3 linked regions of the Pararhizobium sp. A13 genome follow. The protein of the gene in region 1 interacts with the protein of each later gene in a pairwise test. Links are inferred from orthologs where the notes say so. Each region holds a gene or a part of one and is shown in the gene's direction. Other genes may lie near its edges. The genes, in order: WI754_RS00720, grxD and WI754_RS04220.

Region 1 (7,411 bases):
TCGTGGCGTCCAATTTCCTCGTCCAGTATCCCCTGCCCGGCTCGATCGCCGGCATGCAGCTGGGCGATCTCCTGACCTGGGGCGCATTCAGTTATCCGATCGCCTTTCTGGTCACCGACCTCACCAACCGCCAGTTCGGACCGCAGACCGCCCGCAAGGTGGTGATCGCCGGCTTTGCCGTTGCCATCCTCTTATCGGTGCTGATCGCCACGCCGCGCATCGCAATCGCATCCGGCTCGGCCTTCCTGCTCGGCCAGTTCCTGGATATCTCGGTGTTCAACAAGCTTCGGGCGCAGAGCTGGTGGCGCGCGCCGCTGATCGGCTCGCTGTTCGGCTCGTTCCTCGATACGGCGATCTTCTTCTCCTTCGCCTTCGCCTCGTTCTTTGTGGTCTTCGGCCCGAACGACCCGTTCGCCTTGGAAAATGCGCCGATCCTCGGCGTCATGACGGCCGAAGCGCCGCGGTGGATTTCCTGGGCGCTCGGCGATCTCGGCGTCAAGATCATCGTGGGCCTCGCCATGCTTTTGCCCTACGGCGCCCTGATGAGCGTCATCAAGCCGATGCCCGCCTTGAAGGCGAGCGCCTGAAACGAGCGCAATTCTCCGGGAGATACAGACCCCTGTCACCATTGTTGGCAGGGGTTTTTCTTGCCAATGTTCACTGAACCAGGCGGAATTCCAGCATCAGGTTGCGCTCGAGGATCGAGTGATTGTCGTCGGAAACGATGATAACGTGGATGTCGCCGCCGGGCTCCACGACAATATCCAGGCCTTCCATGTTGTCGATCTGATAGCCCATGTCCGCCTGCAACAGGATCTCGCCGTCAACCGCGGCGCCCGGCTTGATGTCATCGCCCTTGATTCGGCGTATCTGCATGCCGATGCCTTCGGCGAAACTGAAGCGGCGCTCCAAGAGCAGAAGATCGCCGTTCGGCAGGAACGCGCCGTCGGTAACGGCGAAGGGTTTTTTCTGAACGACGCCGAAGACGCCCTTGCGCGGGCCGTCGAGAACGGCTGCATAGATATGCGCAGCCTTGTCCAGACTGAGCTCCGAAACGACCACGGCGCCACCGGCAAGCGGGCTTTCCTTCGGCGAAACGGCGATGGTTTCAAGCCCTCGATTGCTGCGCAGGGATTTCGGCGGAATGAACGTGGGGAGCGTCGCGACCGGGCGCGACCGCGCAAATCCAGGGTCGGGATAGACCTCGACGAGATTCATCTGCTCGATGCCGACTAGCGCCTCGCCGTCGCGCAGCGCCAATCCCTCGCTGTCCATGTCCCCCTTTACCTGCTCGGACCGGCCATGGGGATCGATCATCGATGTCACGGTCAGATCGCTCACTCCTGCCAGCCGGCCTTGCCCGTCACGGGCGATTTCGCCCTCGACCCAGTGGCCGGTATCCATGACGGCGAGGAAGGATTTCCGGTCCGGCCGGAAGCGGATCGAGGAGATTGCGCCCAGCAAGGCGTTGCTCGACGACATCTCGATGCCGCCGATGAATTCCAGCTTTCCGAACAGTTTCTGGTCCGAGCCGATCTTGAAATTCCCCATCTGCCGGCTTGCCACCGGGACGCTTTCCTGCGCCGGGAGGGACGCGGCGGCGGCCGGAATCACGGCGAGAGTGAGGGACAAAACGGCGGCCCTGATCAGTATCGCTTTCAATAGGATTCCTTCCGGCAGGCCGGCCCGGAGCATGCAATGTTGCTCCTCGAAAACTCAAATAGACAATGCACAAACAAAGCCGGGGCTGCTCGCCGCCCCGGTCAGGAAATGTCTCAGCCAGCGCGCCGCATCGACCCGCCTCGCCGCCTCGAGCTTTCGTCATCAAACAGCGAGGCGAGCTGCTCCGTCATCGCACCGGCCAGTTCGTCGGCATCCACGATCGTCACCGCCTTGCGATAGTAACGCGTCACATCATGACCGATACCGATCGCCAGCAGCTCGACCGGCGAACGTGTCTCGATCTGCTCGATGACGGCGCGCAGGTGGCGCTCCAGATAATTGCCCGGATTGACCGACAAGGTCGAATCATCGACCGGCGCCCCGTCGGAGATCATCATCAGGATACGGCGCTGCTCGGAGCGGCCGAGCAGCCGGTTGTGCGCCCAGATCAGCGCCTCGCCGTCGATGTTTTCTTTCAGCAGCCCTTCGCGCATCATCAGGCCGAGATTGCGGCGGGCGCGGCGCCATGGGGCATCCGCGGACTTGTAGACGATGTGGCGCAGGTCGTTGAGGCGGCCCGGCGTCTGCGGCTTGCCACTCGCCAGCCACTTTTCGCGCGACTGCCCGCCCTTCCAGGCCTTGGTGGTAAAGCCGAGAATCTCGACCTTGACGCCGCAGCGCTCCAGCGTGCGGGCAAGGATATCGGCGCAGGTGGCGGCAACCGTGATCGGCCGGCCGCGCATCGAGCCGGAATTGTCGATCAAGAGCGTCACCACCGTATCGCGGAAATTGGTGTCCTTCTCGCGCTTGAAGGAGAGCGGCTGCATCGGATCGATGATCATGCGCGTCAGGCGCGCCGAATCGAGATAGCCCTCTTCGAGGTCGAATTCCCAGGAGCGATTCTGCTGCGCCATCAGGCGGCGCTGCAGCCGGTTGGCGAGACGCCCGACGGCACCCTGAAGATGGGCCAGCTGCTTGTCGAGGAAGGCGCGCAGACGGTCGAGCTCGGCCTCGTCGCAGAGTTCCTCGGACGAGATGATCTCGTCGAATTCCTCGGTGAAGACGGTGTAATCGACCTTCTCGTTGAAATCGTCGAAGGGATGGGCCGGTCGCTTGACCTCGCCGGGCGTCTCGCTGTCATCCTCGCCGTCATCCGACATCTCGTCTTCGGAGATCTCGGCGCCGTCCATCTCGCCTTCGTCCATCTGCTCGTCGGCAGATTCGTTCTCGTCGGCGGGGGCGGCGTCGGAGCCGGCATCCTCGTCGGAGCTGTTTTCATCCTGCTCCTGGCTGCGCGGCTGGTCCTCGTCGGTCTGGGTATCCTGATCATCAGGCTCGACGTCATCGTCGCCGTATTTCTCCGCAACGTCCATGGAGGTCAGCATGTCGCGCACGACGCGGGCAAAGGCCTGCTGGTCGTTGACGGCGGCCGGCAGGTTCTTCATGTCGGCGGCGGCTTTTTCCTCGATGAAATCGCGCCAGAGGTCGAGCACCTTGCCAGCCGAGGCGGGCGGCTTCTGGCCCGTCAGCTTCTCGCGCACGATCAGCGCAATCGCTTCCTCCAGCGGTGCATCCGCCTGCCGGTCGATATTGCCGAAATTGGCCCTGGCATATTTCTCTTCGAGCATGGAGGTGAGGTTGCTCGCGACCCCGGTCATCCTCAGCGAACCAATCGCTTCGACACGCGCCTGCTCCACCGCATCGAAGATTGCCCGCGCATCCGCCCCCTGCGGCGACATGGTCGCATGGACGCGCTGATCGTGGCAGGCCTTGCGCAACGCCATGGAATCGCCGAGCCCGCGCGTTACCGCAAGTTCCTGCCGGGTCGGGCGCTTGGAGATTTCCGGCAGCCGCACACGTTCGCCGGCAAGGCCGGGACGCTCGTTGGCAAACACCACCTCGATTTCGGCGTCGCCGGCGATCGAGCGGATGCAGCCGGTCAGCGCGCGGCGGAACGGTTCGACATCGACGACGCCCGTTGGCCTTGCTTTCGAATTGTCGCCGCGGCCCGACATGGATCAGGCCGTGGCTTCGAGCACGATATTGGCAGCGCTTTCCTTCAGCTCGACACCGAAGGCGCGCTGATAATGTTCGGCGACCAGAGGCCGCTCGAGCTCGTCGCATTTGTTGAGGAACGTGATGCGGAAGGCAAAGGCGATATCGCCGAAGATATACGCGTTTTCTGCCCAGGTGATGACCGTACGCGGGCTCATGACTGTCGACAGGTCGCCATTGATGAAGGCGGCGCGGGTGAGGTCGGCGACGCGCACCATCTTCGAAACCGTTTCGCGGCCCTTGTCCTTGGTGAAGCCCTTGACCTTGGCGGCGACGATGTCGACTTCGTTGTCATGCGGCAGGTAGTTCAGCGTGGTGACGATCGACCAGCGGTCCATCTGCGCCTGGTTGATCTGCTGTGTGCCGTGATAGAGGCCGGTCGTATCGCCGAGGCCAACGGTGTTGGCCGTTGCGAACAGCCGGAAGGCCGGATGCGGGCGGATGACGCGGCTCTGGTCGAGCAATGTCAGGCGGCCGGACGATTCGAGCACGCGCTGGATGACGAACATCACGTCCGGGCGGCCGGCGTCGTATTCGTCGAAGACGAGCGCGACGTTGTGCTGGTAAGCCCAGGGCAGGATGCCGTCCTTGAATTCGGTGACCTGCATGCCGTCCTTGACGACGATCGCGTCCTTGCCGACGAGATCGATACGGCTGACATGGCTGTCGAGGTTGACACGCACGCAAGGCCAGTTGAGACGCGCTGCGACCTGCTCGATATGGGTCGACTTCCCCGTGCCGTGATAACCGGACACCATGACACGGCGGTTGTGGGCAAAGCCTGCGAGAATGGCGAGCGTGGTTTCGCGATCGAACAGATAGTCCGGATCGACGTCCGGCACATAGGCATCGGCCTTGGAATAGGCCGGAACCCTGAGATCGGTATCGATACCGAAAACGTCACGGACGGAAACTGTCGTATCGGGAAGGTTGGAAATATCGAGGTCTACCTTGCTCATCATGTCTCCAGCACGGAAGCCCCTTGATTTTTCTCGTGGGGGGCGTCGCGTCTATGCCTTTTAAATGTGTGACCGTAATAAAACGGGTTACTAGCAGAAGCCAGCCTGTTTTAACAATTGATATGCCTGGATCACGGCGCGAAAACGCTCTTCCGAGCCTCTGTCTCCGCCATTTGCATCGGGGTGATGCTTTTTTACAAGCTCTTTGTAGGCGGCCTTGACGTCGGCGGCTGTGGCATTGGCATGCAGGCCGAGCGTATCGAAGGCCTTGGCCTCCAGCGTCTTCAGCTTGCGCAGGCGCGGTTCCTGCCGGGCGGCGCGGGTGCGCGCCTGGTCGACGAAGCCGAACGGATCGCGCATGCGGGCCTGCGCCCCGGCTGATCCCGACCGCATCTGCGACTGCGCCGGACCGTTCTTGGCATTCTTGTTGACGCCAACCGTCCAGGTCGGGCGATGTCCGGTCAGGGCTTCCTTCTGATAGCGCGCGATCTCATTGTCGGAAAGGCCGGAAAAGTAGTTATAGCCCTTGTTGTATTCCTTGACGTGCTCGAAGCAGAACATGAAATATTCGTTCTCGGCATTGCGCCCCACAGGCGCGCGATGCACAGCATTTTCCTCGCACCCGTCCCACTGGCATTTGGGGGCCATCGATTCCGGTTTCTGGTTCACCTTGCGGCGGGTCCGGATGCCATCGAAGTATTTTGAATCGAGTTTCATGGCGCTAATTATGGGGTGTTGTGGGCACCACAACAAGAATTGACAAATCGGAATGTTGCTGGCTTTGTGAAACCATTTTGCACCGAGCAAAAAGCAATCCGGGACGGATCTTTCGGCTGCGGTCAACGCACCGGAAAAGCCAGAGAAACGGGGCTAAAACATGTCGCTTCAAAGCCGCATCGAAACAAAACTCAAGGCGGCCTTTGCACCCGAACGGCTGATCGTCATCAATGAAAGCCACCTGCACGCGGGCCATCAACCGGATTTCCACGGCACCGGCGAAACCCATATGCGCGTGCGCATCGTCTCGAGCGCCTTTATCGGCATGAGCCGCGTCGCCCGCCACCGGGCCATCAACGATCTCCTGAAACCGGAATTCGACGCCGGGTTGCATGCACTTGCGGTCGAACCCGCTGTTCCCGGGGAAACAACACGCTGGTAACGGGCGTGCTAACCCTGTCGCTATGCCTGACTGAACCCACCAGACTCGACGCTTGCCGAATTTGACGGTTTTCGGTCCCGCACCTACAATTGTAGCGGGTGAAAAATGGACGGATCTCGTGGTCCGTTGAAATTGCGACATACGGAAAATTTTCATCTTTAAGGCGCAGCCGACCACAGGTTGTCCGGCCGGCCTTGTTTTTTGGGGTCAAGACTATGCTCAGGAGGTTTGGGCTTGTCGCGGCGTTTGTCGCCGCGTTTTTATCAATGGATTACGCATCGGCATCGACGCCCCCAGGCAAACGCGTCGCGCTGGTCATGGGCAACAGCGCGTATCAGCACGCGGTTGAGCTGCCCAATCCGAAAAACGACGCCAAGTTGATGTCGGAGACGCTGCGCGCTGCGGGGTTTACCGTACTTGACGGGGAGAATCTCGACAAGGCGGCGATGACGGCGCTGGTCGATCAGTTCACCGAGATCGCCTACGACGCAGAGGTTGCGATCGTCTACTATGCCGGCCACGGGCTGCAGGTGGACGGCCGAAACTATCTCGTCCCGATCGACGCACAGCTGGAAAAGGCGGCGCAGCTTCAGACCCGCACCATTCCGGCCGACAAGGTTCTCGGCGCCCTGCCGCCGGATCCGGCCGTCAGCATCATCATTCTAGACGCCTGCCGCGACAATCCGCTGGCCCGCTCGCTGGCAAAGGTGCTGCCGGCCAGCCGCTCCGCCTCGATGGGCGTCGGCCTGGCGCCGGTGCAGGCCAATGGCCAGAGCACGGGTTCCGGCGGACTGCTGATCGCCTATGCGACCGATCCAGGCGCCGTCGCCTATGACGGCAAGGGCATCAACAGCCCCTACACGGCAGCCCTTGCACGGCACCTGACGACGCCGGGGCTGGAAATCCAGAGCGCCCTGACACGGGTGCGGGCCGACGTATCGGAAGCAACGGGGGGCGCGCAGCGTCCATGGCACAATGCCTCCCTCTCACGCGAAGTCTTCATCGGCGGCGATGCCTCGGCGCAAGCGGCACAGACCCCGGCGACGGACGTCAAAGCCACCGCAAACACCAGCGCCTCGTCCGACAAGACCGACGTCAACTGGACCGTCGAGCAAAAGCTCTGGGAAGAAGCCTCTAAGCGCAACACCGTGGCGCATTACGAACTCTACCTGCAGCAATATCCGAACGGCAATTTCGCCACGCTTGCCAAGCTCAATCTCGACCAGTTGAAGACGGTGACCACAACCGACGTTGCGTCGGTGGCCCCTGCCGGCGAAGCAAGCGCATCGGCATCGCAGATCAGAACTGCCGTTGCCGTTCCGGACGACGTCAAGCTGACTGTCGGTACGCCGGAAACGGAAGCCGCGCTGAACCTCGACAAGGGCGCCCGGATCGACCTGCAACTGCGGCTCGGGGCACTGGGCCATGTCACCGGCGGTGCGGACGGCGCACTCGGTGCCAGGTCACGCGGCGCGATCGGCGCCTGGCAGCGCCAGAACGGGCTTGTCGAAACGACCTACCTGACACAGCAACAGCACATGTTCCTCGTCGTCCAGACCGACCCGATGATGCCGCA
Region 2 (7,715 bases), 3.2 Mb from region 1 along the record:
AAACAAACGACAGCAGCCCTTCCCAACTTTAACCTGAACCCTATCTGACGATCCAAAAGAACACACGGATAGGTTTCAGGGGGACGCATGAGCGGAGGTGAAGTGCACTGGTACACGTGGTTGAACAAATTGCGCCGCTCTTGGCGGTATCGCCTGGCTTATCGGCTGGCGCGGCCGCAGGCGCCGAAACAACCCATCCCTTTCCGTGGCCCGGCGCTGATCGTTGGTTCTGCGCCGGCTTCCAACTTGCCAGACGGATTTGACAGCCGATTTTCCGTTATTTGCGTCAACGGTTCCCAGATTGTGACGGCGGACTGGGGTATAGATGCGCCAGACGTCACCTTCCTGCAATTCAACCAGGTAGAAGGCAACGGCGAACGCGCGACCGCTGTGCGCCGCGCTCTGTCGGGCAAACGCTGCCGCATTCTCTATGTGCTTCGATGGCCGAAGAGCGAAGCACGATTGCGCGAAGGTCTCGCAGCGTTTGACTATGGCTTCGATGAATTGCGGCTCATCAACCAGTATGATCGAACCCGGCTGGCCGAATCGGTGCTCGGACGCGTCATTGCTGAAGGTGACAATGAATCGAAATTTTCCAATGGCATAACGTCGCTCCTCTACGCCATTCACAATGGCGCAACCGCGGTCATCATTACAGGGATCGATCCTTCGTCGACCGGCCATATCTACAACGCCCTCAACATGCAGAGGCTGCACTCCGATACCGACGTAAAAATATTGATCGAACTGTTGGAACGCGGTTTTCGCCTCTATACAAGTGATCCTCATGTGGCAGAATCGACTGGATTGCCGCTTTGGAGCAAGAAAGAATTGAGGGAGTAGCGTATGCCGATGACACCGGGCGATATTGAAGACATGATCAAATCCGGTATCCCGGGCGCCAAGGTGACGATCCGGGATCTGGCCGGAGACGGCGACCATTATGCGGCTGAAGTCGTGGCAGAAGCCTTCCGCGGCAAGAGCCGGGTTCAGCAGCACCAGATGGTCTACAATGCTCTGAAGGGAAATATGGGCGGCGTGCTGCACGCGCTTGCCCTTCAGACATCCGCGCCGGAGTAGGCTTGATGGCCGGCCTGATGAATGAACTGGTCAGTGGCGTCGTTGCGAGTGTTCTGAAGGAAATCCTAAAGAAGACCGGTGGCAGGACCGCGACGAAGCGCCAGAAACGTCAGGCGCGGTCTGCCACCACCGGCCGCTTTAAGAAAGCGACCGCGACAAGGGGCGCGAAGCCAGCGAAGAAGCAGGTGAGCCGCCGCAGGACGGCAGCCTCGCGGAGCAAGACGCGATGATTGCGCCGGCGGCGTGTTGCCGCCCTGCAAGCCATCAATTTTTGTTGGGATCGGGTGATGAAAATCACCGGCCTGCATGCTATCTAAAACGGATCGACACCCCCGGCCCTTGAAGCTGGAGCAGGAAGGACACGACATATGAGCGGAATCAACGAATTTATCGACAACGAAGTAAAGAGCAACGACGTCGTTCTTTTCATGAAGGGCACGCCGCAATTCCCCCAATGTGGGTTCTCTGGCCAAGTGGTCCAGATGCTCGACTATATCGGTGTCGACTATAAGGGCATCAACGTGCTCGCCGATGCTGATCTTCGCCAGGGCATCAAGGACTATTCCAACTGGCCGACCATTCCGCAGCTCTACATCAAGGGCGAATTCATCGGCGGCTGCGACATCGTGCGCGAAATGTTCCAGGCTGGCGAACTCCAGTCGCATTTCGAAGAACATGGCGTCGCCGTCAAGGGCGCAGCCTGAAATCTGATTTCGGTTACAGTGGCACCTGAAAAAGGCGGGTCACCGCCTTTTTTGATTCCGGCGAATTGTGAAGGCTACCTAATATTGCGCGACCTTTAACAGTCGCGGCCAATATGAAGCGGCTGTCACAAGATGGTCGCGAAACAGGGCGTAAGCACGCGCAGGCAAACGTTCGGCACCGAAATCCGAATAATTGCCTACGCCTCCTCGGCCAGCCCGGATCATCCGGTTCTTTTCTTGAAAGCGCTCGGAGCCTCGCTTTCGACCAGATATGGGACTACCGGCTCCTGCATTTTCATCCGCGCCTGTTCTTGACTGGAAACGTATTCGTTTCAGTTCAGGTGCCCGGCACCTCCGCCAGGAATATTCCTATGACCATTACCACCGAAGCACCGGGCCCTCAGGCTTTGTCGAAACCCCAATTCGTCACGCTGATGGCCATGCTGATGGCGATCAATGCGATTTCGATCGATATCATGTTGCCGGGCCTGCAGCAGATCGGCGCCAGCCTCGGCGTGGCCGATGAGAACACGCGCCAATATGTCATTACCGCCTATCTGCTCGGCATGGGCTGCGCCCAGTTGTTCTTTGGTCCGCTTTCCGACCGGTTCGGGCGCAAGCTGCCGCTTCTCGGCGGCCTCGGCGTCTATGCGCTCTGTGCGCTTGCGATCGTCTTCGTGCCGTCCTTCGCCGGGCTGCTGGCGCTGCGGTTCATGCAGGGCATCGGTGCCGCCGCGACGCGGGTCATCACCATTTCGATCGTTCGCGATATCTATGGCGGGCGGATGATGGCGGAGGTCATGTCGCTGGTCATGATGGTCTTCATGATCGTGCCGGTCATTGCGCCAAGCATCGGCCAGTTGATCATGATCTTTGCCGAATGGCACATGATCTTCGTGGTCATCTGCCTGTTTGCGCTGCTGGTGGCGACGCTGGTTGCGCTGCGACTGCCGGAGACGCTCTCGGTCGAACGTCGCCGCCCCTTCACGATCGCATCCATCGCCGATGCATTCCGCATCGTGCTGACCAACCGTGTTTCGCTCTGCTATTCGCTGGCCGCATCCTTCATCTTCGGCGGGCTGTTCGGCTTCATCAATTCCGCGCAGCAGGTTCTGGTCGGCATATACGGGCTTGGGCACTGGTTCCCGCTGGTCTTTGCAGGTTTTGCCGGTACGATGGCGGTCGCCTCCTTCACCAATTCGCGTCTTGTCAAACGCTACGGCATGCGCCGTCTCTCGCACGGCGCGCTGATCGGATTCGTCCTGGTGAGCCTTGCCTGGGCAGCGGCATCGATCTTCGGTGCGCTTCCTTTCTGGCTTTTCGTCCTTCTCTATGGCATGGCCATGTTCCAGTTCGGCCTGATCGGTGCGAATTTTAACGCCATGGCCATGGAACCGCTCGGCCACGTCGCCGGAACTGCATCCTCCGTGCTCGGCTTCGCCCAGACGATCGGCGGCGCAGTCATCGGGGCATTGATCGGGCAGGCATTCGACGGCACCGTCACGCCGCTTGCCATCGGGTTCCTGTCGGTCTCCGTCATCGGCCTGTGCTTCGTGCTCGTCGCCGAAAAAGGCTGGCTTTTCAGCCCGCATAATCCGTCAGTTTAACGACTGCTGTCTCCTCCCAAGACATCATAGGTCCTTTCATGTCCGCCACCACGACCGCTGAACACATCGAAAATATCGGCTCCTCCCGAATAGGCCTCGGCTTCTTCGAATTCGTCATCACCATAGCGCTCATGACCGCGAGCGTGGCGATCGCCATCGACATCATGCTGCCGGCCCTGCCCGCCATCGGCCAGTCGCTCAACGTCGCCAACACCAACGACGCGCAGCTGGTCATCGGTATCTTCTTCCTCGGATTCGGCTGCTCGCAGATCATCTTCGGCAGCCTGTCGGACACCTTTGGACGCCGCGCGATCCTGCTGGGTGGTCTTGTCTTCTTTACCGTGACGATGTTCGGTGCGGCCGCGACAGAGAGCTTCGAAATGCTCCTTCTGCTCCGGTTCGTCCAGGGCATCGGTGCCGCAGCAGTTCGCATCACCACCATGGCGGTGGTGCGCGACTGTTTCGGTGGCCGTGAAATGGCGCGTGTCATGTCCTATGTGATGATCGTCTTCATGATCGTGCCGATCGTTGCCCCTTCGCTTGGCCAGGCCGTGATCTATTATGCGAACTGGCATTGGATCTTCATCCTACTCGGCTGCGTCGGCACCATCCTTTTCGTCTGGGCCGGCCTGCGCCTCAAGGAATCGCTGCCGCACGAAGAACGGCTGCCTCTGTCGGTGGCCTCCGTCGCCTCCGGCTTCCGCACCGTTCTCACCAACCGCATCACCTGCGGCTACATGATCGGCATGACCCTGTTCACCGCCGTCATCTGCGCCTACATCGTCACCGTTCAGCAGATCTTCGGCGAGGTCTACGGCCTCGGCGACTGGCTGCCGATCGCCTTTGCCGGAACCGCCGGCGGCATCGCCGTCGCCAACTTCGCCAATGGCTATTTCGTCCGCAGCTTCGGCATGCGGCGCATCTCGCATGCAGCGATGATCCTGTTCACGCTGCTCTCCGGTGCAGGGCTCCTCGTGTCGCTCGGAGGAACGCCGTCCTTCCTGGTTGCCTATCTGCTGTTCTCGGTCCTGTTAATGATGTTTGCCGTGATCGGCACCAATTTCACGGCGATCAGCCTCGAACCGATGGGCCATCTGGCAGGTACGGCCACGGCCATCACCGGTTTCGTTTCCACCACCGGCGGCGCGCTGATCGGCGGCGCTGTCGGGCAGATGTTCAACGGTACAGTCCAGCCGCTGTTTGCCGGCTTTACCGCCTTCGGTGCGGTGACAATCCTGGCTGTGCTCTGGGCAGAAAAAGGCAAGCTCTTTACTCACCCGGGCGATGATCATGCCCTGCTTGAGGGTGGCGGCGGACATGTGTGATCTCACAACCATGAAAAAGGCCCGCTCGAACGATGTCGAGCGGGCCTTTTTCATGGTGTATTCTTCATCGTCTCAGACGGTAAACACCTCCCGGCGAAGCACGTCCCAGCAATCCTTGTCGGACGCGAGCAGAAGGCCGCCATTCACATGTTCCGGGCGATAGGGCGAACCATCGAAGCGCGCGGCATAGGCGCCCGCCTCTTCCGCGATCAGCGTTCCGGCAAGGTGATCCCATGGCATCAGCTTCTGATACATCAGGAAGTGGAAATGCCCCGCCGCGAAGGCGCGGTATTCATGCGCCGCACAGCGATAGCTCGTGGCAATGCGCACCTTCGCCATGTTGCCCATGACGATGCGCCGGTTTTCCGGCGAATAGAAACCGGTCGACGCGCAGCCGACAAGGCTTTCCAGCGGCAGCGACGGCGCGACGCTCAATCGTTCCTGCGAACCATCCGCCTTGCACAGCCAGGCGCCTGCGCCTTTTTCCGCGATCACCCAGTCATTGCCCATCGGGTCGTAGATCACGCCGGCAACGGTTTCGCCCTTGGCGACGACAGAGGCCATGACGCCGAACAGCGGCATGCCGGCGGCATAGTTGAACGTGCCGTCGATCGGATCGACGATGAAAGCGAGATCGGCCCCCGCAAGGCGGTCCAGCAGCGCCGGATCGGCGGCGACGGACTCTTCGCCGATAAACAGCGCATCCTGCGCGACTTCCGCCATGCGCGCCTTGATCAGGCGTTCCGCCGCTTCGTCGGCTTCCGTCACAAGATCGATGGCCTCCGATTTCATCCGCACGTCACCCGTGCCGAGATTGCGGAACTTCGGCAGGATCTCCTTGACCGCAGCCTCCTGCAGGATATTGGCGATGGCTGCGATATCGATGGCAGATGTCATGCTTTGGGCTCCGCGAACAGGGATTGGAAATCGAACAGTTTCGGATCGAGCAGGTGCGACGGATTGACGTGGCCGAGCGCCCTCAGCATCGTGTCCTTGCGACCGGGCATGCGGCGCTCGATATCCGACAGCATCGCCTTCATGGCATTGCGCTCCAGCCCGTCCTGCGAGCCGCAGAGGTCGCAGGGAATGATCGGAAATTCCATCGCCGCCGCGAATTTGGCGAGATCGTCCTCGGCCGCATAGGCAAGCGGCCGGAGCACCATCAGATCGCCGTCGTCGTTCAGGAGTTTGGCCGGCATCGAGGCAAGCCTTCCCCCATGGAAGAAGTTCATGAAGAAGGTCTCGAGGATATCCTCGCGGTGATGGCCGAGCACCAGCGCGTCGCAGCCTTCCTCGCGGGCGATCCGGTAGAGATTGCCGCGGCGCAGGCGCGAACAGAGCGCGCAATAGGTGCCGCCCGCCGGCACTTTTTCCTTCACGATCGAATAGGTGTCGCGATATTCGATCCGGTGCTGGACGCCGATCGAGGTCAGGTAATCCGGCAGCACATGCTTGGGGAAATTCGGCTGGCCCTGGTCAAGGTTGCAGGCGACCAGTTCGACCGGCAGGAGGCCGCGCCATTGCAGGTCCATCAAGAGCGCCAGCAGACTGTAGCTGTCCTTGCCGCCGGACACGCCGATCAGCCAGCGCTTCTGGCCCTTCAGCATGCCGAAATCCTCAATCGCCTGGCGCACCTGCCGCAGCAACCGCTTGCGCAGTTTATTGAACGAAACCGAGGACGGCATCTTGGCGAAGATCGGATGCAGCGCGTCATCAAGGGCCTGATCCGATCCGGACGAAGGCTCTTCGAGATCGGCGACCGGCGATGGGGTGGAAATATCCATGACAAAGTCCCGGATTGGAAAACGCGATAAGGAGCATGCGTTGTGAACTGCACTTGCCCGTGTATGCCGGCAAGATCAAGGAAAATGCACGCGGATCGATGTGAAACTTCGGGAAAGGACCGCTCAGGCGCCGAATACAGACCATCCGGTGCGACTGGCCAGCATTTCGAGCGCCAGGGAACCAAGCAGCGAGTTGCCGTTGTGGTTGAGGCCGGGCGACCAGACTGCGACGGAAGCTTTGCCGGGCGCCGCCACCAGAATACCGCCGCCGACACCGCTCTTGCCGGGCAGACCGACACGATAGGCGAAATCGCCCGAGCCGTCATAATGGCCGCAGGTCAGCATCAGCGCATTGATGCGCCGCGCCCTCTGGCGCGAAACGACGGAATGTTTCGTCAGCGGATTGCTGCCGGAGGCGGCAAGGAACAGGCCAGCCTTTGCCAGCTGGACGCAGCTCATCGCCAGGGCGCATTGATGGAAATAGACGCCGAGCACGTGCTCGACCGGATGATCGAGCTTGCCGAAGGCACGCATGAAATTGGCGAGCGCGACGTTGCGATAGCCGGTCGCTGCCTCCGATCGCGCCACCTCATGATCGATGAGGATATCCTCCTCGTCGGCAAGGTAGCGGACAAAGCGGACGATCTCGCCGATCGCCTCCTTGGGCGTGTGGCCCGCCAGAACCAGATCGGTAATCGCGATCGCGCCGGCATTGATGAAGGGATTGCGGGGAATGCCGTGCTCGTGCTCGAGCTGGACGATCGAATTGAAGGCGGAGCCGGACGGCTCTCGGCCGACCCGCGCCCAGATGCTTTCGCCGTGTTTGCCGAGCGCCAGCGTCAGCGTGAAGACCTTGGAGATACTCTGGATCGAGAAGGGAACCTCGGCATCGCCGGCCTTGTAGACATCGCCATCGACGGTCACGACGGCCATGCCGAAACGCTTGGGATCGACGCGGGCGAGCTGAGGAATGTAATCGGCAACCTTCCCCTCACCGAGCCTTGGTGTCAGCTCGTGGTGGATATCATCAACAATCGACTGCAGGTCCAACGGTTCCGTGCCGGGCATCAGTCATTCTCCGCGTCAGTGCAGCGCAACAAAAAAGCCACCCATCTCTGAGTGGCTTTTCCGAATTTCACAAGGCCGAGGCCAGAAGAAATTATCGCGAATAGAATTCGACGACGAGGTTCGGTTCCATGACGACCGGGTACGGAA
Region 3 (7,644 bases), 740 kb from region 1 along the record:
AGTAGGCTGCTTCGGGTTTGAGATCGGCGAGTATGGATTGAATCTTGGTGACGAGGCTGCCATCCTTGATTGCTGCGTTTGCCTTCTCAACGGGAAGCGAAACCTTGAGCATCATTCGCATTTCTTTCCTCCCTTTCTGCCTGCGGGGCGTTCAGCAGACGAAATCTAGCGACGCTGTCATGCCGGCGAACTGCGCGGCCAAGGCTCGAGGCCAACCCTCGGGTATCGTTCGCTCTATCGTGATGCCGGCGGTCGTTTGAAACTCGTTCATACGCCAAAAATAACCGTCTGACTCTGAACCTGATTTCCGCAACAAACAAGTTCCTTTGTTTTTGCGGCGCTTGCTGCTGCGCGGTTGCAATGCGACTGCGCGATTTCGCTCCCAAGTGCTCTATTTTTCTCCGATCCCCGCCACATATGGCAGTTTATGCCCCGACGAAGGTCGGTAGCCGTGGGAGAAATTGCGAACTGTTTCAAGGGAGACGTATCGTGGATCTTAACACAAAGCTTATCGGGGCCGCGTTTGCGGTGCTCGTTTCCGCCATGGCGGCACATGCTCAGGTGGTCGTCGCTTCCAAGATCGATACCGAAGGCGGCGTCTTGGGCAATATCATTCTCGCCGTTCTGAACGCCAACAACGTTCAGACGACCGATCGTGTGCAGCTGGGGGCGACGCCCGTGGTGCGCAAAGCGATCGTCGCCGGCGAGATTGATATCTATCCGGAATATACCGGCAACGCGGCGTTTTTCTTCGAAAAAGCCGACGATCCGCTCTGGAAGGATGCGGCCAAGGGCTACGAGCAGGCGAAAAAGCTTGACTACGACGCCAACAAGATCGTCTGGCTGACGCCATCGCCGGCCAACAATACCTGGGCGGTCGCCGTCCGCAAGGATCTGGCCGATGGCAACAAGATCAAGACCTTCAGCGATTTCGGCAAATATGTCTCCGGCGGCGGCAAGGTCGTGTTGGCGGCCTCTTCGGAATTCGTCAATTCGGCGGCGGCCCTGCCGGCGTTCCAGACGGCCTATGGCTTCACGCTGAAATCGGAGCAGCTGATCACGCTTTCGGGCGGCGATACGGCCGCGACGATCGCGGCAGCGGCAAACCAGACCAATGGCGCCAATGCCGCCATGGTCTATGGCACGGATGGCGGCATCGCGCCGTCGGGCCTCGTCGTCCTGGAGGACGACAAATCCGTCCAGCCGGTCTATCAGCCGACGCCGATCATTCGCGAGGCGGTGCTCAAGGAGCATCCGGAAATCGAGACGCTGCTGAAGCCGGTCTTCGAAAAGCTCGACCTTGTGACGCTGCAGGATCTGAACGGGCGCGTCCAGGTCGGCGGCGAGCCGGCCAAGGCGGTCGCGGAGGATTTCCTGAAGAAGAACGGCTTTCTGAAATAAGCTGCCGCGAAACGGCCGGTTCCCTCTGGACCCGGCCTTACAGCGCAGCGCGTCAAATATGACGCGCAAATGACGCTGTAGCACTTTGAAACTGCTGCATAATTTTATCCTTAAATCGACACCGATTTAAGGAATTATGCAGTAGCCGGGATGACGGGGATGGCCGCTTGAACATTCGCTTTGACAAACTGGGCGTGGTCATCGCGCTTCTCGTCGCCTATGGCACGCTTGTCGCACCGTTCGCGACGTTTCGCGCCAATCGCATCGTGCCAGGCGAGGCGAAATCGATGCTTGCGGCGCTACCCGGCGAGGCGGGTGTTGCCCTCATCGGGCTCATGGTTCTCGCCGCCGCGGTCATCCTTCTGAAAACGCCGGCGCTGCTGCGGCTCGTCACCGCCGCGGTTGCGCTCGCCGCCATTGCGCTTTTTATCGGCATGGCGGCGACGCATCTGACCCCGCCGGAAAACACCTATGCACGCGTATCGCCGGCATCCGGCTTCTGGATCCTTTTGTTTGCCCATGCCCTGCTGGCCGCCGATTCGATTACGCGGTTGCGGCCGCTGCCGGTCGTACGGGTTCTGCTTCTGCTGATGACGCTCGGTGGCGCAGCGGTGATCTTGATATCGGGACTTTGGGATGGCCTGTCGATCCTCAAGGAATATATGGGGCGCGCCGACGTGTTCTGGCTGGAGGCGGGCAGGCACGTGGCGCTGGCGCTCGGGTCGCTGTTTGCCGCGGTTGTCGTCGGCCTGCCGCTCGGCATTCTCTGCCACCGCGTCGAGCCCCTGCGTGCCGGTGTGCTCAACACCCTGAACCTCATCCAGACGATCCCGTCGATCGCACTGTTCGGCATTCTCATCGCGCCGCTCGGCTGGATCGCCGTCCATGTGCCGGGGGCTGCCGCGATCGGCATTCGCGGCATAGGCGCTGCTCCCGCCTTCGTGGCGCTGTTTCTCTATTCGCTGCTGCCGGTGGTCGCCAATACCGTAGTCGGGCTTGCCGGCGTTCCGCGCGAGGCCAACGAGGCGGCGCGCGGCATCGGCATGACGGACCGGCAGAGGCTTTTCGGCATCGAGCTGCCGCTGGCGATGCCGGTCATTCTCACCGGCATCCGCATCGTTCTCGTCCAGAATATCGGCCTTGCGACCATCGCGGCTTTGATCGGCGGCGGCGGCTTCGGTGTCTTCGTCTTCCAGGGGATCGGCCAGACGGCGATGGACCTGGTGCTTCTCGGCGCGGTGCCGACGGTGGTGCTTGCCTTTGCCGCGGCCATCGTCCTCGACGCCCTCATTGAAATGACCACGCCGTCGAAAAACCAAGGCAGGACCGCATGATCGAGATCGACTGCATCACCAAGCGCTACGACGGCCTTGCGGTGGTCGACAATGTGACGATGACGATCGCGCCGCGCACGGTCACCGTCATTGTCGGGACTTCCGGTTCCGGCAAGACGACGCTGTTGCGCATGATCAACCGGCTGGTCGAGCCGACCGCGGGCGCGATCCGCCTCGACGGCGAAGACAATCGCGCCATGCCGGGCTACGAGCTACGCCGACGGATCGGCTATGCCATCCAGGGGCACGGGCTTTTTCCGCATCGCACCGTCGCACAGAACATCGCCACCGTGCCGGTGCTCCTCGGCTGGGACAAGGCGCGCATCGATGCCAAGGTGGCGGAGTTGCTGGCGTTGTTCCAGCTCGATCCCGCCATCTTCGCGGCGCGGTTTCCACATGAGCTGTCCGGCGGCCAGCAGCAGCGGGTCGGCGTGGCGAGGGCGCTGGCGGCGGAGCCGAAGGTTCTCCTGATGGACGAGCCGTTCGGCGCGCTCGATCCGATCATCCGGGCAAAGGCGCAGGCAGACCTGCTCGACATCCAGAAGCTCTTGAAGACCACGATCGTGCTGGTGACGCACGACATGGACGAGGCGTTTCATCTCGCCGACAAGATCGCCGTCATGGACAAGGGCGAACTCGTTCAATACGGCACGCCCGCCGAGCTGGTCAAAAATCCGACGACGGAGTTCGTCCAGACCCTGATCGGCGCCAGCGAACGGCCGTTCCGGCTACTGTCGATCAAGACGGCGGGGCAGGCGGTGGAGCCCGGCACTGCCGATGGACAGCCCGTTGGCGCGGAAACGAGCCAGCGCGACGTGCTTTCCGAACTGCTCTGGACCGGCCGCGATGCGTTGCCGGTGGCGGCGGCTGACGGCACGATCCTCGGGAAGGTCACTTTGGAAGGGCTCGCCAAGCGCGCAGCAAAGCCGCAATGAGGGTTTGGGGTCCCTCTCTTCTGCGCGCCGTGCTGCTGGCGACCCTGATTGCATTCCTGGTTTCGCCCGGCTGGTTCGAGCCGCTGTTGAAGCCGCTGGTGCAGGACAATGCGCCGGCGATCTACAATCAGGGCGGCCTGCTGACGCTGACGCTCCTGCATCTGCGCACCGTCGCGATCGCCACGATTGCCGCCATCATCGTTGCCGTGACGCTCGCCATTCTCGTCACGCGGTCCTTCGGGGCGGAATTCCTGCCGTTGTCGCGCAGCCTGGTGAATGTCGGGCAGACATTTCCGCCGGTGGCGGTGCTGGCGCTGGCCGTTCCGGCCCTCGGCTTCGGCGAGAAGCCGACGTTGGTGGCGTTGTTTCTCTACGGCCTCCTGCCGATCTTCGAGAATACGCTGACGGGTCTCACGACCCTGCCGCCCTCCGTGATGGAGGCAGCGCGCGGCGCCGGCATGACGGATCGCCAGCGTCTCTTCAAGGTGGAGCTGCCGCTGGCGATGCCGGTGATCCTGGCGGGCATTCGGTTGTCCGTCGTCATCAGCCTGGCCACCGCGACGATCGGCTCGACGGTGGCGGCAAAGACGCTGGGGGAGGTGATCATCGCCGGGCTGCAATCCAACAATATCGCCTTCGTCCTGCAGGGCGGGATGATCGTCGGCGCGCTGGCCGTGCTGATCTATGACGGCTTGTCGGCCATCGAGGCCGTTATGGCGCGGCGGGCAGGCCTGTAGATCACGCGCGTTGCTCGTCGACCATTTAGAGGGGCTTGGCTATTGCCCGCGCAAAATGATCTGCATGGGCTGGAGAAATACAGTTTGCCTCTTATTTCAGGGAGAAGACGGGAAACGAAGAGCGAAAGGACCACGCAATGGCAAAGAACACCATCTGCCTATGGTACGACAAGGACGCTGAGGCTGCCGCCCGCTTCTACGCCGCGACCTTCCCGGACAGCGCAGTGGGCGCTGTCATTCGTGCACCTGGAAACTATCCAGCCGGCAAGCAGGGAGACGTGTTGGTTGTTGAATTCACCGTCGCCGGTATTCCTTGTATCGGCCTGAATGGCGGTTCCGCGTTCAAACACAACGAAGCCTTTTCATTTCAGATCGCAACTGACGATCAGGAAGAAACCGACCGTTACTGGAACGCCATTGTCGGCAACGGCGGCCAGGAAAGTGACTGCGGCTGGTGCAAAGACAAATGGGGGGTGTCCTGGCAGATCACACCGCGCGTACTGACCGAAGCGCTTGCGGTAGGCGGTGATCAAGCAAAGCGTGCTTTTGATGCGATGATGACGATGAGGAAGATCGACGTTGGGGCGATCGAAGCTGCTCGGCGTGGTTGAGACATCATCGCGCTGGAGTGTCCGCTTCTGGCGGCGCAAAGCGGGCATCTGCCCGCCTCCAAGTTTGGGCTGGTGACAAATTTCAGCGGTTTATGTTGGAGTACCGGACCATCGCTCGAGATGTCATCCCTCGATAAGGTGCCGTCCTCCCGTCATCCTGGGACCGACGATGGTGAGAGGGAAACAGCGGACTCGGTGATCCCGTAGAAATTTGGCGGGGGCGGCTGGCCCCGCATCAAATCTCGCGCGTCGATGCCGCCGTCACTGTCAGTGTGGTAAAGCCGCTGATGGCGATTGCCGCCCGTTCGGGTGTCGGGATGGCGCCGCAGAGGCTGCCGGTGGTGATGATCCGGCCTTGGGCAACGGGCTCCGTCAATGCATTGGCAAAGGCGAGGAAGGGAGCCACGGGATCGCCGTTGGGATGTTTTCCCGGACCGGAGAAGGCGGTGCCACCGTTGATCGTGATGACCAGCGGAAAGTCCTGGCCGGGTTCGAGCACCTCGGCGGGCAATTCTTCGCCAAGTACGTAGCCGGCATTGCCAAGGCGGTCCGCTAGAAACAAAAGGGCTGGAGAACGGCTGCCGTTATCCAGGCGGTGTCCCAAAAATTCGACGCCGGAATAAATGCCGCTCACATAGCCGAGAAGCGTTTCACGGGTATAGGACTTGGCGCCCGGCGGCGGCAGGTCCTTGCCGAGGACGAAGCAGATTTCCACCTCCAGCGCATCGACGGCGGGGCGCTCGAATCCGGCGGTGCCCGATTCACTGGCATGGGTAATATGCGCCATGGGGGCGGAAATGGAGCTTCCGTCCGGGCGGATGGCGACCTTGTAGCCGACTGTCAGCCAGCCATTCAAGGCCAGCGTTTCGCTCTGCACGGTAAAGGCTTCCGCTGGAGTGCCTGGTTCCGCAAGCGTCGCCGTGGCAAGGCGCATGCCCCCGTTGTCGGCGTCGGACAGTTGGCGGGCGAGCGTTGTCGTGGCGGAACCGGCGGGCATCTTTATCTCCTGAACAAGCGGTGGGGCGTCGTTCCTTTCGACCACACCCGGCACAAAAGGAAAACCCCGGAATTGTTGTTCCGGGGTTTCCTCGTCGCGCAACCGGGAGAAAGAGTTACGCGGCCTGGACCTTCTTGGCGACCCGGGCCCATTCCGGGATCCACTGGCCGTGGGCGGCGAGCAGATCGTCGGTCAGCGACCAGATCTGGTCGAGATCGAGCTCGGCGGCGGTGTGCGGGTCCATCATCGCGGCGTGGTAGAGGTGCTCGCGGTTCTCCGTCATCAGGGCGGCGACCGTCAGTTCCTGCACGTTGATGTTGGTGCGGATGAGCGCCGTCAGCTGCGGCGGCAGGTCGCCGATGAAGGTCGGCTGGATGCCGTTCTCATCGACGAGGCACGGCACCTCGGCGGCGCAATTGTCCGGCAGCGAAGTGATGCAGCCATTGTTGCGCAGGTTGCCGTAAATGACCGAGGGCTCGCCGGTCCAGACCGAGTTCATGATCGAGGAGGCGTATTCCTTCGACTGCGCGACCTCGATCTTTTCGGCCGTGCGGTAGGCGGCGGCCTCGCCCTTCCATCTCTCGACCTGTTCGATGCAGCGCTTGGGATATTCATCGAGCGGAATGCCGAATTTCTCGATCAGGTCCTCACGGCCTTCCTTGATGAAATAGGGCGTGTATTCGGCGAAGTGCTCCGAGCTTTCGGTGACGAAATAGCCGAGGCGGGTCAGCATCTCGTAGCGCACCTTGTTGGGGCAGCGCGGGTTCCAGGTCGGTTTCGGTGCCCGGCCTTCGCGGTAGCCGCGCACGAGATCCGGATAGAGGTCACGGTAGGAGCCATCGGGCTGGCGATGCTCGAACTTCAGGTAGAAGGCCATGTGGTTGATGCCGGCCGAGCGGTAGCGGATTTCCTCATAGGGGATGTCGAGGTCGTGGGCCAGTTCCATCGCCGTGCCCTGCACCGAGTGGCAAAGGCCGACCTGCTTGATCTTCGGGTATTTCTCGGCGATCGCCCAGGTGTTGATCGCCATCGGGTTGACGTATTGCAGCAAGATCGCCTCGGGGCAGACCTGCATCATGTCTTCGCAGATCTTCCAGAGATGCGGCACGGTGCGCAGGCCGCGCATGATGCCGCCGACGCCGAGCGTGTCGGCGATCGTCTGGCGCAGGCCGTATTTCTTCGGCACTTCGAAATCGGTGACGGTGCAGGGCTCATAGCCGCCGATCTGGAACGCGACGACGACGAAATCGGCACCTTCGAGGGCCTTGCGCTGGTTCGAGTGCAGCTCGATGGTCGCCTTGACGTCGAGCGTCGAGATCAGTTTCCTGACGACGACCTCGCTTTCTTCGAGCCGCTGCGGGTTGATGTCCATCAGCGCGATCTTCGCGCCGGACAGCGCCCGACGCTGCAGAACGTCGCCGATGATGTTCTTCATGAAGACGGTCGAGCCGGCGCCGATGAAGGTGATTTTGGGTTGTCTCGCCATGGAATATGCCTCTTGTCTAGCGATTATGCGGCCACTTCGAAGGCGGCTCTGACGAGCCGTTCGGTGTAGGCGGTCTTGGGATGGGATAGAACGTCTTCGACCGGCCCCTCTTCAACGATCTTGCCGTGCTGCATCACCACCAC

Evidence for each region.
Region 2: the proteins of WI754_RS00720 (region 1) and grxD interact in binary tests that used the Escherichia coli proteins (3 or more experiments, as listed by UniProt). The link is inferred for Pararhizobium sp. A13 from one-to-one orthologs.
Region 3: the proteins of WI754_RS00720 (region 1) and WI754_RS04220 interact in binary tests that used the Escherichia coli proteins (3 or more experiments, as listed by UniProt). The link is inferred for Pararhizobium sp. A13 from one-to-one orthologs.

The regions. Positions count from the first base shown.
Region 1 is NZ_CP149510.1:140,365-147,775, forward strand. What follows is about bases 4,502-7,194. They hold WI754_RS00720 (BolA family transcriptional regulator), read left to right. Parts: upstream 4,502-5,553; coding sequence 5,554-5,835; downstream 5,836-7,194. Other genes in these bases: cobS (cobaltochelatase subunit CobS), read right to left, coding at 4,502-4,676; WI754_RS00715 (DnaJ domain-containing protein), read right to left, coding at 4,767-5,402; WI754_RS00725 (caspase family protein), read left to right, coding at 6,102-7,194. In the rest of the region: WI754_RS00695 (queuosine precursor transporter), read left to right, coding at 1-587; WI754_RS00700 (esterase-like activity of phytase family protein), read right to left, coding at 658-1,653; cobaltochelatase subunit CobT, read right to left, coding at 1,776-3,677; more of cobS, read right to left, coding at 3,681-4,501; more of WI754_RS00725, read left to right, coding at 7,195-7,411. UniProt on the Escherichia coli protein: Transcriptional regulator that plays an important role in general stress response. Has many effects on cell morphology, cell growth and cell division. Acts by regulating the transcription of many genes, including dacA (PBP-5), dacC (PBP-6), ampC and mreB.
Region 2 is NZ_CP149510.1:3,299,351-3,307,065, forward strand. Bases 120-3,116 are described here. They hold grxD (Grx4 family monothiol glutaredoxin), read left to right. Parts: upstream 120-1,448; coding sequence 1,449-1,784; downstream 1,785-3,116. Other genes in these bases: WI754_RS16315 (membrane-anchored protein), read left to right, coding at 120-843; WI754_RS16320 (BolA family transcriptional regulator), read left to right, coding at 847-1,080; WI754_RS16325 (hypothetical protein), read left to right, coding at 1,086-1,310; WI754_RS16335 (multidrug effflux MFS transporter), read left to right, coding at 2,156-3,116. Also shown: more of WI754_RS16315, read left to right, coding at 88-119; more of WI754_RS16335, read left to right, coding at 3,117-3,391; WI754_RS16340 (multidrug effflux MFS transporter), read left to right, coding at 3,430-4,716; WI754_RS16345 (inositol monophosphatase), read right to left, coding at 4,789-5,613; tRNA 2-thiocytidine(32) synthetase TtcA, read right to left, coding at 5,610-6,500; WI754_RS16355 (glutaminase), read right to left, coding at 6,624-7,568; rpsD (30S ribosomal protein S4), read right to left, coding at 7,660-7,715. UniProt on the Escherichia coli protein: Monothiol glutaredoxin involved in the biogenesis of iron-sulfur clusters.
Region 3 is NZ_CP149510.1:885,670-893,313, reverse strand. Bases 726-3,651 are described here. They hold WI754_RS04220 (ABC transporter permease), read left to right. Parts: upstream 726-1,568; coding sequence 1,569-2,735; downstream 2,736-3,651. Other genes in these bases: WI754_RS04215 (ABC transporter ATP-binding protein), read left to right, coding at 2,732-3,651; WI754_RS04225 (ABC transporter substrate-binding protein), read left to right, coding at 726-1,401. In the rest of the region: WI754_RS04230 (hypothetical protein), read right to left, coding at 1-115; more of WI754_RS04225, read left to right, coding at 544-725; more of WI754_RS04215, read left to right, coding at 3,652-3,670; WI754_RS04210 (ABC transporter permease), read left to right, coding at 3,667-4,407; WI754_RS04205 (VOC family protein), read left to right, coding at 4,545-5,018; WI754_RS04200 (hypothetical protein), read right to left, coding at 5,254-6,015; WI754_RS04195 (alpha-glucosidase/alpha-galactosidase), read right to left, coding at 6,131-7,501; WI754_RS04190 (ABC transporter ATP-binding protein), read right to left, coding at 7,525-7,644.